3 regions of the Paenibacillus sp. 1-8 genome follow, and region 2 is predicted to be linked to each of the others. Evidence: a T-box and tRNA genes for the amino acid it is inferred to sense, from the RefSeq annotation. Region 2 holds a T-box; the other regions hold tRNA genes.
What was found. A T-box is a leader RNA that pairs with one kind of tRNA and senses whether it is charged. The one in region 2 lies ahead of argS (arginine--tRNA ligase), so its partner is inferred to be a tRNA-Arg.
Positions count from the first base shown of each region.

Region 1 (5,404 bases), 1.9 Mb from region 2:
GGTTTGTGATGGCTTTTCTTTTTTTGTGCGCGGTGAAAGCGATTGAAAATCGGTTGATCTATTGAGGAGGTAGGTTGTATGTCGCCATACGCAGCCGAATTCATAGGGACGATGATCCTTATTGCTCTAGGTGGCGGAGTGTGCGCAGGGGTGTCCCTGAAAAAATCATTTGCCCATGGCTCTGGCTGGATAGTGATCGGATTCGGGTGGGGGCTCGCGGTCGCCGTTGCGGTATATGCGGTTGGTCGGATCAGCGGAGCACACTTAAATCCGGCGGTGACGCTGGCGCTTGCATTTCAGGGAGCTTTTCCGTGGAGGGATGTTCCGGGCTATATTGCAGCTCAGCTTCTTGGGGCCATGGCGGGTGCCGTGATTGTGGTTTTGCATTATTTGCCCCACTGGAAAGAGACGGAGGACACAGCAACCAAACTCAGTGTATTTGCTACAGGACCGGCTATTGATCATCCGTTCGCCAACGTGCTTAGTGAAATGATAGGTACTTTCATCTTTGTTCTTGCTTTGCAGTCATTCGGTGCCAACTCTTTCACTGAGGGACTGAATCCACTCATTGTGGGTTTTCTGGTTGTCAGCATCGGCTTGTCCCTCGGCGGGACGACAGGTTATGCTATTAATCCGGCTAGAGATTTGGGCCCGCGTCTTGTGCACTGGTTGCTTCCGATTCCCGGTAAAGGCACATCTAACTGGAAATATGCCTGGGTGCCCATTGTAGGTCCGTTGCTGGGGGGCTCTTTCGGAGGATTGTTTTACCAGACCGTATTTAAAGGGAATATGACTCCAGCTTTCTGGATTGTGCTGGGTATGATTGTAGTAGTGCTTATGGTTACCTTTCGTTTCAGTCGTACTTATAAAAGTGATAAAGCTAATAAAATAACAGCATAAAATGAGCGGATTACAGGGGGAGAGATCAACGATGGAAAAATATATTTTGTCACTGGATCAGGGAACGACAAGCTCAAGAGCGATTTTGTTTAACAGTAAAGGGGATGTGGTGTACTCGGCTCAGCGAGAGTTCCCGCAATACTTTCCTCATCCCGGCTGGGTAGAACAGAATGCGAATGAAATCTGGAGCTCCATTCTTGGGGTCATTGCATCCTGCCTATCTGAATCCGGTGTAAAAGCGAACCAAATTGCCGCTATCGGCATTACCAATCAGCGTGAGTCGGTAGCCGTGTGGGACAAAAATACAGGACTGCCTGTGTATAACGTACTTGTATGGCAGTCGCGCCAAACCTCCGAGATCTGCGAAGAACTGAAGCAGCAAGGGCATGAGGAGCTATTCCACAGTAAAACAGGGCTGTTGATTGACCCGTATTTCTCAGGCACAAAAGTGAAGTGGATACTGGATCATGTAGAAGGTGCGCGCGAAAAGGCGGGACGAGGCGACTTACTGTTCGGTACGATTGATTCGTGGCTGATCTGGAAGCTGTCCGGCGGCAAGGCGCATGTGACCGACTATTCCAACGCAGCCAGAACACTGATGTATAACATTTATGAGCTAAAGTGGGACGAAGAACTGCTGGACATTCTCGGTGTGCCAAAAAACATGCTGCCTGAGGTACGGCCTTCTTCCGAGGTATATGCGCATACGGTGGATTATCATTTCTTTGGTCAAAATATACCGATTGCAGGCGCAGCGGGTGACCAGCAGGCGGCTCTATTTGGTCAGGCTTGTTACGAAAAAGGGATGATCAAGAATACTTACGGCACAGGTTGCTTCATGCTGATGAACACGGGCGATCAACCCGTTGAGTCCAAGCACGGACTTATTACGACCATCGCTTGGGGGCTGGAGGAAGGCAAGGTGCAATATGCGCTGGAGGGGAGTGTCTTTGTAGCGGGTTCGGCGATCCAGTGGCTTCGTGACGGTCTGCGCATGTTCCGTGAAGCCAAAGACAGTGAAGCCTATGCAGCCCGCGTTCCCTCTTCGGAAGGGGTGTATCTGGTACCAGCTTTTGTCGGCTTGGGCAGTCCATACTGGGATAGCGAGGTGCGTGGAGCGATGTTTGGCCTGACACGTGGCACGACAAAGGAGCATTTTATCCGCGCAACACTGGAGGCACTTGCTTACCAGACAAAAGACGTACTTGCCGCGATGGAAATTGACTCCGGTATTGCCGTGAAGACGTTGCGGGTGGATGGGGGAGCCGTGCTGAACAATTTTCTGATGCAATTCCAGAGCGATATTCTGGATGCCACAGTAGAACGGCCTGTGATCCATGAGACGACGGCACTCGGAGCCGCATGTCTGGCAGGTTTGGCGATTGGATATTGGAAGAGCATGGATGAGCTGCGCAAGCGTGTGAGGGTGGAGCGGTCTTTTGACCCCGCTATGGATGAAGAAACGCGCAGCAGTTTGTATGAGGGCTGGAAAAAGGCCGTGAATGCGACGATGGCCTACAAATGAGTGTTGTAACCGTGAAAAAGAAGGCTGCTCTTTGCAGAGCGGCCTTTGTCATAGTGTAAAGAGAAATTATGCTGAAATATCCTGCAATTCTAGTATAACGGGACAGTGATCGCTGCCTGTAATATGGCAATCAATCTTCGCATCTGACAACAACGGGCGAAGTCTGTCCGAGACGAGAAAGTAGTCGATTCGCCAGCCGATATTCCGTTCTCTCACCTTCGGCATGTAGGACCACCAGGAATAAACATCCGTTCGGTCGGGATAAAAGTGTCTAAAAGTATCTATAAATCCAGCGCTCAGCAACTGCGACATTCTGTCACGTTCCTCAGGCGTAAATCCGGCATTTCCGTGGTTGGCTTTCGCATTTTTTAGGTCAATTTCCTGATGAGCCACGTTCAAATCGCCGCAAACAATGACAGGCTTCAATGTATCCAACTGTTGCAGATAGCTGCGGAATCGGTCTTCCCATTCCAGTCTGTAAGGCAGTCTGGACAAATCCCGTTTGGTATTCGGAGTGTACACATTGACCAGATAGAACTTCTCAAATTCCAGAGTAATGGTTCTACCTTCCGGCTCTTCATTTTCCTCCAGGCCATAATGTACGGAAAGCGGTTTGATTTTGGTGAAAATAGCGGTGCCAGAATATCCTTTTTTCTCGGCATAATTCCAATACTGCGTGTATTCCTCCATGTTCTCCATGACAATTTGTCCCTCTTGAAGCTTGGTCTCCTGCACGCAAAATATATCGGCATCTGTTTCTTTTACATAGGTATAAAATCCTTTGGTCACACAAGCTCTTAAACCATTGACATTCCATGATATGATTTTCATTTATTAATTCTCCCTTGCCGTACCAAACATGTAAGCATACTGCTTTATTTCTGTGGCACTTCGTTCAGTTCATGCTCGGCGGTAAAACGAAAAAAAGCTCCCTTACGGAAGCTTCTCACGATAACGTCCCAGGAGGGATTCGAACCCCCGACCGACGGCTTAGAAGGCCGTTGCTCTATCCAGCTGAGCTACTGGGACATAAAATTCAAGCGAAGATTAATATATCACATGGATAAAAAAGATTCAAGCTTTATTTCGCATATATCCGGTATTCAGGCTTTCTTTAGCATAAAAATCAAAGTAGCTATCGTTTTTTTTGCCTCATAAAAGGGTATGTTAGAATACAGGTGAATATGTGGAAGACGAGAGGTTGGACTTCGGCCGCTGTTTCTCATATAATCTACAAATACTTTAGCTTGCGGTGGAGAGGGGGTGCCTTGAATAAAGGACTCCAAGGTGACGACAAAAGAAAATAATATTGTTTTGTTTCCGAAGACACTGGATTACTATCAAATTCAACTCACTGTAATGCTTGAAAACGAACGTTACGGAGAGGCGATGGAGATGCTGCGTTTTTTGATGCAATGCCAGGGACAGGAACAGAAGCAATACGAAGAGTGGGATGCCCTTTCACAATGGCTGGAAGCCGCTTTTCCACAATATGCCGACAGAGGGGCGGAAACGGACGCTACGGAAGAAGATGAGGTCAGTGAAGCAGAGCTGGCCCGCCGAAATGCGCGCTTCAAGCAGGAGCAGGATGCAGGCTACGGCAACAAGTTGCTACGTATGGCTATGGATGAACCGTTGTCGGAACAGACGATTTTAGCGCTGGAACAACTGTCTTATCTGGATCTGCCGGAAATCGACGATGCGCTGCTTAAATGGATTAAGGAACGGGAAATCCACCCTCTGCTTCAATTCCGTGTTTTGCAGACACTACGACGACGCGGAATGGAAGGGACGATCGAAATCAGCCGGGGAGATGAGAAGGCAGAAATCGAGATTGAGTCTATTCCGTTGCGGCCGGATGAATTTCCTGAACCGATTATGCGTATTCTGGAGCGAGTGGCCGATCAGACTGAAGTGCATGAGCCTACGCTGTTCTATTTTGCGCAGGAACTATGGTCGCAGTTTGTGATGGCGGTGTACGGTACGAAAGATTACAGGTCAATGCTGGTGGAGGAGGACGGGATGCCGGATATTTGGGCGGCAGCACTCCATCAGACGGTATCGGAGAGTCTAAGCGGCAACAAGGATGAGGAAGAAACCCGTGCTACATATGGCATTACCGATGCATTGCGCTTCCGTTTTGAGCAGGTATATCGGTCGATGCGTCTATTCGTAGCGGCGGGAATGAACACTCCATAACGGCCGGAAACGTTTACCTGTGAAGCATTCAAGGGGCTGCCCTTGAAAAAGATAGTAATGTTAGATATACTATAGTGGTTATTTTGTGTGCGTTGATCGTATGAAAACTAAGTGAAGATTTTGTTGGAGGGGAAAGCATAAAATGAAAGCAACTTGGGAGAAAATAGAGAAGAACCTTGGGGTTCTTGAAGTTGAGGTTGACGCGGATCGTGTAGCCGCTGCACTCGACAAAGCTTTTAATAAAGTGGCTAAACAAGTAAGTGTACCAGGATTCCGTAAAGGTAAAGTACCACGTCCTATTTTTGAAAAGCGTTATGGTATTGAAAGCTTGTATCAGGATGCAATTGACTTCCTGCTGCCAGAAGCCTACAGCCAAGCTGTAGAAAAAACGGATATTTTCCCGGTAGACAGCCCTGACGTTGAAATTGATCAATTCGCTAAAGGCGAATCCTTCAAATTCAAAGCCAAGGTTACTGTTAAGCCTGAAGTGACTTTGGGTGAATACAAAGGTGTAGAAGTGCCTGTAAGCAAACTCGAAGTAACCGACGAAGAACTGGCTCAAGAGCTGGAGCGTTTGCAACAACGTCATGCCGAGCTGGTTGTCGTTGATGAAGATGCTGCACAATCCGGCGATACGGCTATTATCGACTTTGACGGTTCCGTGGATGGCGTTCCATTCGAAGGCGGACAAGCTGAAAAGTATTCTCTGGAGCTCGGCTCCAATACGTTCATTCCTGGCTTTGAAGAGCAAGTGATCGGTTTGCACACAGGCGATTCCAA
Region 1 covers NZ_CM149995.1:4,122,786-4,128,189, reverse strand. The annotation lists gene AC0WRU_RS18905 (MIP/aquaporin family protein) at 79-900, shown strand; gene glpK (glycerol kinase GlpK) at 932-2,425, shown strand; gene AC0WRU_RS18895 (exodeoxyribonuclease III) at 2,492-3,256, opposite strand; tRNA gene AC0WRU_RS18890 (tRNA-Arg) at 3,381-3,454, opposite strand; gene AC0WRU_RS18885 (hypothetical protein) at 3,713-4,624, shown strand; gene tig (trigger factor) at 4,767-5,404, shown strand, end outside.
Region 1: it encodes a tRNA-Arg, which carries the amino acid that the T-box ahead of argS (arginine--tRNA ligase) is inferred to sense. The anticodon was not compared.

Region 2 (5,404 bases):
GAAGGCGTCGCGCATTAAGCAGGTGGCAAGCGGCGATACGCTGCTGGAATTTGGCACACGGCGGGCGCAGGAAGCAGATGCGGCGATTTGGGGAGCCCGGGCAGCTTATGTAGCGGGCTTTGACGCAACTTCTAATATGCTGGCAGGTGAGCACTTTGGTATTCCGACCAAGGGAACGCATGCTCATTCCTGGGTGCAGACCTTTATGAGCGAGCAGGAGGCTTTTGACGTGTATGCGAAGGTTTTACCGGATCAGGTCACACTGCTGGTGGACACCTTTGATACGCTGGAGAGCGGTGTTCCCCATGCGATTCGGACAGCGAAGATGCTGGAGAGTCAGGGCAAACGCATGAAGTCGATCCGTTTGGATAGTGGTGACTTAGCTTATTTGTCCATTCAGGCGCGAGAAATGCTGGATGCCGAAGGCTTGGATTACGTACAAATTGTAGCCTCCAATGATTTGGATGAAAATACAATTTTTAACTTAAAGGCCCAAGGTGCGCGTATTGATGTATGGGGTGTGGGAACACAGCTCATTACAGCTTCGGATCAACCTTCACTGGGCGGGGTGTACAAGCTGGTCGAGCGGGAAGTAGAAGGCGAAATGCTGCCGACGATTAAAATTTCGGGCAATCCGGAAAAGGTATCCACACCGGGCAAGAAGGATGTATATCGTATTATAGATAAGAAGAAAGGGAGAGCTGTCGCCGATTATATTTCTTTTCCGGACGAAGATCGTCCGCGCAATGGAAAGCGGCTGAAGCTCTTTAACCCGCTGCATCCGTATATGAAGAAGTATGTGGAAAATTACGAAGCAGTTCCGATGCTGGAGCCTATTTTCGTAAATGGGCAGAAAGTGTATGAGCTTCCCGGGCTGGATGAAATTCGCGCATACCATACTTCCCAGCTGCAACTGTTCTGGCCGGAATATTTGCGGAAGCTGAACCCGGAAATTTACCGTGTAAATCTCAGTGAAAAGGTATGGGGGCTGAAACAAAAGCTGATCGACAGCTATATGCAGCCGGAAGTAGAAGAAAAGGAATAGCTTTAAGAAGGCACCCTGAAAGTGATGGGGTGCCTCTTTGTGTTTCAGAGCGTGGGAGGGAAATCTGTGTGTTATTTGTAAATTTCCCTCATGACATGCCGCAGCTCAGGTATAATGATGCGCTCCATCGCCAAACGGACGGCTCCACGCGAGCCTGGCATAGAAAATACGGCTGTCCGGCCCACGGTGCCTGCCACAGCACGACTCAATATCGCTGCTGAACCAATATCCTCGGCAAAGCTTAAATAACGGAAGATTTCCCCGAATCCGGGCAGTTCCTTATCCAGCAGAGAGGAAACGGCTTCATATGTTGTATCACGCGGGGAAATACCGGTGCCGCCTGTCAAAAGAACAGCCTCAATGTCATCGCGTTCGGCGGCTTCGGATACGAGCTGCCGGATGCCGTCATAGTCGTCTTTGACGATAACATATCGGACTACCTGATAGCCGTTCGTTTCCAGCAAATCCACCAGTAGTCGTCCTCCGGTATCTGTCTCCACGGTACGGGTGTCGGAGACGGTTACAACCATGCAGCTAACCTGCTGCGGGGCCTCCAGTCGATGCTCCTCTACAGAAGATATATTCATTGCAATGCTCACTCCTTGATCTATGTTAGACATACTCTTTTTACAATAGAGGAATGATTGCTGGTGTGCAAGTCAGTAGTAGGCACGAGGAAGAGGTGTGATTTATTCCCTTGCACGGATGAGTTGGAATATAGTACACTTCCTTACATAAGTCGGGATTTCTTGTCTGGTCATTGATGAAAGCGTGAACAACGGTTGATTAATCTCAATTGTCGGCGGGTAATAATACAGCAGGGTCAACAACAGGGAGGTAATGTATTATGAAACATTCATACCAACAATGCGTAGATGCTTGCCTGGAATGTATGAACGCTTGCAACGTTTGTTACGTGGCGAGCTTGAAGGAATATGATTTGGCTATGCTGCGCGAGTGTATTCGAGTGAGCCGGGAATGTGCAGAAATATGCGGGTTTGCTGCTCAAATGTTGGAACGCGGAACGGAATTTGCCGAGCAAATTTGTGAGTTGTGTGCCAAAGCCTGTGAAGTATGTGCTGCTGAATGCGGTAAGCACGCCCATGAGCATTGCAAGCAATGTGCAGAAGCCTGCCGCCGTTGTGTTCAGGCTTGTCGCCAAATGGTGGCTGTGTAATTACATATTATCGAGTCAGCGCCTGAACAGAAAATAAAAGATTGCTTTCCACTGGATAGGTTTGTATAATGATGGGAATTAACGTCTTGGAACGGGAGAGTAGCAGGGGAGCCATATCATTACAGCGAGCCGGAAAAGGTGGAAGCCGGTATGAGGTCCGATGTGAAGCGCACCCGGGAGGCGGTTGTTCCAACACGGAATTCCGTTAGTAGATCAACCCGGTAGACACCGTTATTTGTCATTGGAGTGAAATCGGCGATTATGCATAGTTCATTGCACAATCCGATTTACGAAGAGTGGTACCGCGGGGATATTGAAGTTCTCGTCTCTTGAATAATTCAAGAGGCGGGAGCTTTTTTTGTTAGATTCTAAATGAAAAAAGGAGAGAAAGCTATGCTGCTGTCGATCGCTGCTCAAGCTATTTCTGCCCATACGGGCTTGGAGGAAAAGGAGATTTCATCTTTATTGGAGGTACCGCCACAGCCGGAATGGGGAGATGTGGCGTTTCCCTGTTTTTTGCTGGCTAAAAAGTTTCGGAAGTCTCCACAGCAAATCGCACTGGAACTGGCGGAAGCAATAAATCGTGAGGAAGGACTGACTGCTTCGGCATCAGGAGCCTATGTAAATATAACACTGGGGCGTTCTGTTCATATTCCACTCATGCTGGCTGAATTGAGCAAACCCGAATTTTTCAAGCCAGATATCGGACACAGACAGCGGATAGTGATAGATATGTCTTCGCCCAATATTGCCAAACCGTTTGGTATCGGCCATCTTCGCTCTACTGTCATCGGTGCTGCATTGTACCGCATTCTCGGAGAAATGGGGTATATTCCGGTTAGTGTGAATCATCTGGGGGATTGGGGAACACAGTTTGGTAAGCAAATTGCGGCTTATAAAAGATGGGGAAATGAGGAGCAGCTACAGCAGGATCCGATTGGAGAATCTCTGAAGCTGTACGTGCGTTTTCATGAGGAAGCCGTGCATGACTCATCTTTGGAGGACGAAGGTCGAGAATGGTTCCGCCGTCTGGAGCATGGAGATACCGAGGCTCAGCAGCTATGGGAGTTTTTTGTTGAAGTCAGCCTGCGTGAATTTGATCGCATGTATCAGCGTCTGAACATTACATTCGACCATGTGCTGGGAGAGAGCTTTTACAATGATAAAATGCAGGCGGTTGTTGCCCAATTAAGGACGAAAGGTTTGCTGGAAGAAAGTGAAGGTGCGCTTGTGGTGCGTTTGGAGGATAAAGGACTGCCGCCTTGTCTGATCTTGAAAAAGGATGGGACTACCATTTACCCGACACGTGATTTGGCTACGGCGATCTATCGTCATGAGGTTATGAAAGCTGATCGGTTGCTGTACGTGGTGGGTGGAGAGCAGCAGTTGCATTTCCGTCAGGTGTTTGCGGTACTAAAGCGTGCGGGAGAGACGTGGGCGGAGCAATGTGAGCATGTGCCGTTTGGTCTGATGCGCTTTGCAGGTAAAAAAATGTCCACAAGACGCGGCAAGGTCGTAAAGCTGGAGGAGGTGCTGGATGAAGCAGTAGCCCGTGCTCGATCTATCATAACCCAGAAGAATCCCGATTTACAGGATCAACAGGAAATAGCCGAGGACGTCGGCATTGGGGCGATCATTTTTGGCGACTTAAAAAATAACCGCCTGAACGAAGTGGATTTCTCACTGGAAGACGCGTTAACCTTTGAAGGTGAGACAGGCCCTTATGTACAATACACACATGCACGTATACGTAGTCTTTTGGAAAAAGCTCATGCTGGCACTGGTACGGTGGCTGGATCTAGTATAGATGTTCCCGCGGGGGAACGTCATGCACCTGATTCAACGTATACATCCGATGAAATGCTGGGGGATGCAGGTTGGGCGCTGCTTAAGCAACTGATTCGTTATCAGGGACAACTGGTACGTGCGGCTCGGCAACTGGAACCTTCGGTTATCGCGAGGTTTGCGCTGGATACGGCGCAGGCGTTCAACCGCTTTTACGCCAAGGAACGGATTGTCGATGGTGGGCCGTGGCGCATTCAGTTGGCGGAACAAACCGCTGATATTTTGGCACATACGCTGCAACTTCTTGGTCTGAAAGCACCTTATCGGATGTAGTCAAATGGTCTGAGGAAGAATACCCGCAAAGTGAGTATCCTTAGAATGTAGCCTAGGACGTGAGCAGAAAAGAGTTAAACGGGTTACACTAACTGTAAGTATCGTAAGCTTTTTTACAATCAATTTTTGAGTATCTGAAACATTTGTTGGTAGTATTACGTCGATAAGTATAGAAGAAACATAGTAAATATGGAGGTGCATCTCATGAAAAAAAACAAAAGCGTGACAGCAGCTTTGCTCGTGATCTGTTCGTTGGCAGTGGCTACGTCAGCTTCTGCTTTTCGTGATATAAAAGGAACCGAGCAGGAGAAGATTGTAAGTTCGCTTCAGAACAGAGGGATTATTCAGGGTATTACCAAGGATAAGTTTGCGCCTGATCAATCACTTACGTATGCACAAGGGGTGCATTTGGTCGTTAATGCGATGGATCTTCAGGTTATGCCGGATTTCACGACGGGTTCCTTCGCAAATATTCCGTCTTCGGCATGGTATGCCAAGTCTTACCGGATTGCGGCTCAACACCAAATTCCTTTGTCACCGGATATTGATCCAAGCACTCAGATGACAAGAGAACAATTCGCGAATATACTGTATAAAGCGGTTAGTGCAACCGGAGAATATCCAACAGTCCGCATGTACATTAATGTGGTGGATGGCAAGAAGCTGGACCAAGATTCAAGCGAAGCGGTTCAGTTCCTGCTGTTGACCAAAATTGCAAAATTAGATGAAAAGAGCAACTTTAATCCGGAACGTAAGGTAACCCGAATGGAGGCAGCAGAGATGGTCTATAATGCATCCGAATTTGTGCAAAATCATAAACCGATTGAATCTACTCCAGAAAATCCGGCTGAGCCTTCAGATCCGGGCCAGCAAAATGGTATTAGTATGAGCGTAGAGAAGGTGAATGACCAACAGAATAAGGTAACATTAACCCGGTTCCAGGCACCCAATCCCGGTTACGGTATTGAAGTGGATCATATCGACTATGTAGATGACGCCAATGCAGTGATTTACTACAAGTTGACAAGTCCAAAGCCGGGGGAAATGAATATCCAGGTTATTAC
Region 2 covers NZ_CM149995.1:2,175,207-2,180,610, forward strand. The annotation lists gene AC0WRU_RS10195 (nicotinate phosphoribosyltransferase) at 1-1,045, shown strand, start outside; gene AC0WRU_RS10200 (MogA/MoaB family molybdenum cofactor biosynthesis protein) at 1,117-1,632, opposite strand; gene AC0WRU_RS10205 (four-helix bundle copper-binding protein) at 1,893-2,222, shown strand; T-box leader at 2,301-2,555, shown strand; gene argS (arginine--tRNA ligase) at 2,616-4,340, shown strand; gene AC0WRU_RS10215 (S-layer homology domain-containing protein) at 4,545-5,404, shown strand, end outside.

Region 3 (5,404 bases), 2.0 Mb from region 2:
ATACAATCGGGTCAAGTGACTGTGAAGGTCCAAGTATCGGCACAATACGAATTGAACTAACGTACAGATTATAACGAAGCTACAAGTGCCCTGCTTTATTTGCAGGATGACTTGCTGGCTTTTTTATATGTCGAAACTATTTTGTAATGAGTCTGTAATAGCTGGGCCCCCTAGATGTACAGATTGAAATCGGAGAGTGTACAGATTGTAAACAACGAACATTGGGGTATAGATATAATAAGTAAAGTAATCAATACACAGTACACATCTACAACAGGAGGGATACTTCATATGAACAAGTACACGAAAAAATGGGGCACCGCACTGCTGACAGCGGGAATTTTAGTAGGAGTCGCAGTTGTTCCCGTTTCCTATATCGAAGCAGCTTCATCCAAACAACAGGCTACAGCACAGCAACCAGGTATTTCTATCAAATGGAATGGTAAAACGTTGGCCACCAAAGGGATTCAGGTGAACGGAAGCACATTGATTCCCGTAGCAGTATTGCGCGACAGCCTGGGAATTCCAGTGAGTTATGATGCCAAAACAGCGACTTATACCGTAGGTAGTGGGTACAACAAGCTTTTCATCATGTCCTCTTCCTCGTATACCTATGTCAATGTTAACAGAATCAGCACGCGTAGCATGACCGCCAAACAGATCGCCGGGAAGCTGTACATTCCTATGAGTCTGCTGAAAGACTATCTGGGTATCGATGCTCAGTGGAATGCAGCTCAGAAAACAGTAACATTGAGTAAAAGCCAGCTAAATCCGATCACGATTACGTCCCAATCTCTTCCGGCTTCGAGTGATGCAAAGGTGTCCTACAAGGTTAAGTACCCGCAAATCAGCGGTGGCCAGCTAAACCCTGAAGCTCAGCAGGCCATTAACAGTGTACTCAAAAAGCAAGCGGAGGGAGTACTGGCAGCAGGCAAAAAGCAAGTAGCAGAGGGTGAACCTACAGTAGAAAGACCGTATACTTTCAGTAATGATTTTGTTATTGCCCATAACCAACAAGGGATTTTGAGCATCATTATGGAGGATTACTCCGATACGGCTGGTGCTCATGGTATGACGGCCCGTAAAGGATATACGTTCTCACTCGCTGATGGGAAATTGCTGCAATTGTCTGACGTGCTGAAGGCCAATCCTAATTACAAACAGTTTCTTAATAGCGACCTGAAGAAAAAAATTAATGGTCCAATGGTGAATGAAGGCGGCTTTGGTGGCTTCAAGGATATTGCGGCTAATCCTAATTTTTATGTAACGAATAGCGGTGTGACGATTGTGTTTGACTTGTATGAGTATGGGCCTTATGCGTATGGTATTCCTGAGTTCACTTATTCGTTTGCTCAATTGTTGCCTCAAGGCAGTAAGCCTTTTGCTGGACAGAATGAATAGTACAAATGAATCATTTGTACTATTTATACCCAAAAGAACAGTAAGACGCAAAAAAGCTGCCTACCGGATACAATCATCCGGGGCAGCTTTTTTGGTTTACCAGCTACTCAAAGGCGATAATTCGTTCTCTTATACACCTTCTGGAGAGGAGCTAGTTAGCACTTTATCAATAATACCGTATTCCTTGGCATCATCTGCGGACATGAAATAGTCACGGTCTGTGTCTTTTTCAATGCGCTCCAGTGGTTGGCCTGTGCGATCTGCGAGAATGCGGTTCAATTTGTCGCGCATTTTCAGAATGCGGCGGGCGCGGATTTCAATATCCGTTGCTTGACCTTGTGCGCCACCCAGCGGTTGGTGAATCATAATCTCGCTGTTTGGCAAGGCAAAACGTTTGCCCTTGGCACCTGCGTTCAGCAAGAACGCACCCATGGAAGCCGCCATACCTACACAAATCGTAGACACGTCAGGTTTAATATATTGCATCGTATCGAAAATGGCCATACCAGCTGTGATCGAACCGCCAGGGCTGTTAACATACAAGTGAATGTCTTTTTCAGGATCTTCGGCAGCCAAAAACAGCATTTGCGCAATAATAGAGTTGGCTACAACGTCATTGACGTCCGAGCCCAACAAAATAATGCGATCCTTCAACAGTCTGGAATAAATGTCATAGGCGCGTTCGCCGCGGTTACTTTGTTCTACTACCATAGGAACATAGCTCACGTCAAAAAACCTCCCTTTAATATCGTTAATGGATTTGGTGGACATGCCGATTACACGTCCCTATTTATAAACTGTTACCGTATTAACCACATGATAAACAATTTCAAACAAAAAGTCAAAGAAAGTCAAACTAATGGTTAAAAAAAAAGAGCCCTCTGCGCTCTAGTTGGTTAAAATAGTATATGGAAGCATTTAAACATTCATAAAAAATGGCGCGCCCGCGAGGAATCGAACCTCGATCTCAGGCTCCGGAGGCCTACGTCATATCCGTTGGACCACGGGCGCACAGCTAATTGGAAACAAAGATGATTATATGATATACGGCATTGAATTGCAAGCTTTTATTACGTGCGCATATTCACATAAAAAGTTGAGAAATATAGGTTCAGATAGACTTGCATGTAGAGCAAATATTGGTTAAGATATACGTGGGACTTAAAAAGTTAACCCGGGACGTTTTAAGACCAGTTAGTGATATAGCATTAGAGACAGAACTTAGAAGTGTGCGGGAGTGGAAAGCATGCGAAAGATATTAGAAATACAGAAGCAGCTTCTGCCCGACCTCATGGATGTTTTGAAAAAAAGGTACACGATCCTGCATCAGATTATGCTGTCCGATGTCATTGGACGCAGAACGCTGGCAGCTTCACTGAACATGACCGAGCGCGTGTTGCGCGCCGAAACTGATCTTCTTAAAGCCCAAGGGCTGATTGAGATTGAGAGTGTGGGCATGAAGGTGAGCAAAGCAGGACTGGATCTGCTGGAACAGCTGGAGCCGATTGCGAACAACTTGTTCGGCCTGTCCCAATTGGAGGATCAGATTCGTCAAGCCTATGGTTTGAGGAAGGTGGTTGTCGTTCCAGGGGATTCGGATGCTTCTCCTTTAACGAAGCAGGAGCTGGGCCGTGCTGGTGCAAAAGCGCTGCTGAGCGTTATGGACGACGAGGATGTAGTCGCCGTAACAGGTGGCACGACGATTGCGGACGTGGCGGACCAACTGACACTACCTGCTAATGGCCCACTTAAGGGCGGATGGTTCGTACCGGCACGCGGGGGTTTGGGAGAAAGCATGGAAATGCAGGCCAACACAATTGCTTCCACAATGGCTCGCAAGGTCGGCTCACAATACCGTCTGCTCCATGTACCAGATTTGCTCAGCAATCATGCTTACAACTCCCTGCTTGAAGATGCGAATATTCAGGATATTTTGAGCCTGATTCGAGAGAGTCGGATCATCATTCACGGGATAGGCAACGCCATAGCGATGGCACGCAGACGCAAGCTTGACCCCGAAACCTTTGCCCAGATCAGCAGTGAGGGCGCGGTTGCCGAATCGTTTGGCTATTATTTTAACGAAGACGGTGTCGTTATTCACAAAATGCTGACGCTTGGACTTCGCTTGGAGGATATCAGGCGTACCGAGACGGTTCTAGGCGTGGCTGGAGGTAAGAGCAAGGCGGCCGCTATTCATGCAGTGCTGCGTTTCGGGCAGGAAGATATTCTTGTCACCGACGAAGGCGCTGCTGCTGAAATTGTAAGCCATTATTTGAATGGTTAATACGGATTTATGAATTGTGTTGTCTTGACGGGCTTTCGGGTCTGTCTTGAATATATAAACTAAACTAAACGAACTTTGGGAGGAACTCACTCATGACAGTTAAAGTTGGTATTAACGGTTTCGGACGTATTGGACGCCTTGCTTTCCGCCGGATTCAAAACGTGGAAGGTATTGAAGTAGTAGCAATTAATGACTTGACAGATTCCAAAATGTTGGCACATCTGTTGAAATATGATACAACACAAGGTACTTTCCAAGGAGAAGTAGAAGTACACGATGGCTTCTTCAAAGTTAACGGTAAAGAAGTTAAGGTTTTGGCTAACCGCAACCCTGAAGAACTGCCTTGGGGAGACCTGGGCGTAGATATCGTTCTGGAATGCACAGGTTTCTTCACAACTAAAGAAGCTGCTGAGAAACATTTGAAAGGCGGCGCTAAAAAAGTTGTTATCTCCGCTCCAGCTACTGGCGACATGAAAACTGTCGTTTACAACGTAAACCATGAAATTCTGGACGGTACTGAAACTGTAATCTCCGGTGCTTCTTGCACAACGAACTGCCTGGCTCCTATGGCTAAAACACTGCAAGACAAATTTGGTATCGTTGAAGGCCTGATGACTACAATTCATGCTTACACTGGCGACCAAAACACTTTGGATGCTCCACATGCTAAAGGTGACTTCCGTCGTGCTCGCGCAGCAGCTGAAAACATCATTCCTAACACAACTGGTGCTGCTAAAGCCATCGGTCTGGTAATTCCTGAACTGAAGGGTAAACTGGATGGCGCGGCTCAACGTGTACCAGTACCAACTGGTTCCCTGACTGAGCTGGTAACTGTTCTGGAGAAAAACGTAACTGTTGAAGAAATTAACGCTGCGATGAAAGAAGCTTCCGATGCTGAATCTTACGGCTACACTGAAGATGAGATCGTTTCTTCCGACATCAAAGGTATCACTTTCGGTTCTTTGTTTGACGCAACTCAAACTAAAGTCCTGACTGTTGGCGACAAACAACTGGTGAAAACTGTAGCTTGGTACGACAACGAAATGTCCTACACAGCACAATTGATTCGTACGTTGGAATACTTCGCTAAATTGGCTAAGTAAGAACAGTCTCATCGCGCAACATCATAGAGCGGAAACAGCAGTTATTGTTTCCGCTCTTTATATATCAAAATGTGCCTTAAATTCCTGTTTCGTAAAATTAAAAGGGTGCGGAGGAATACGGAGATGAACAAAAAGAGCGTACGTGATATAGAACTGAATGGAAAACGGGTGTTTGTTCGTGTAGATTTTAACGTTCCGGTTGAGGACGGTAAAATTACGGATGACAAGCGTATTCGTGAAACCTTGCCAACGATTAACTACCTGATTGAAAAAGGTGCAAAAGTTATTTTGGCGAGTCACTTTGGACGTCCAAAAGGTCAGGTCGTTGAATCCATGCGTCTGACTCCTGCTGGCGTGCGTTTGTCTGAACTGCTCAAAAAGCCTGTTGTTAAAGTGGACGAAGCAGTTGGTGAGGCTGTTAAAGCGAAAGTGGCTGATCTGCAAAACGGCGACGTGCTGTTGCTTGAAAATGTACGCTTCTATCCAGGAGAAGAGAAAAATGATCCTGAACTGGCAAAGCAATTTGCTGAACTGGCTGACATTTTCGTGAATGACGCATTTGGTGCAGCGCACCGTGCTCATGCTTCCACAGAAGGTATCGCGCATCTTCTTCCAG
Region 3 covers NZ_CM149995.1:218,500-223,903, forward strand. The annotation lists gene AC0WRU_RS00975 (SIMPL domain-containing protein) at 1-60, shown strand, start outside; gene AC0WRU_RS00980 (DUF3298 domain-containing protein) at 292-1,401, shown strand; gene clpP (ATP-dependent Clp endopeptidase proteolytic subunit ClpP) at 1,531-2,127, opposite strand; tRNA gene AC0WRU_RS00990 (tRNA-Arg) at 2,338-2,412, opposite strand; gene AC0WRU_RS00995 (sugar-binding transcriptional regulator) at 2,648-3,685, shown strand; gene gap (type I glyceraldehyde-3-phosphate dehydrogenase) at 3,778-4,788, shown strand; gene AC0WRU_RS01005 (phosphoglycerate kinase) at 4,912-5,404, shown strand, end outside.
Region 3: it encodes a tRNA-Arg, which carries the amino acid that the T-box ahead of argS (arginine--tRNA ligase) is inferred to sense. The anticodon was not compared.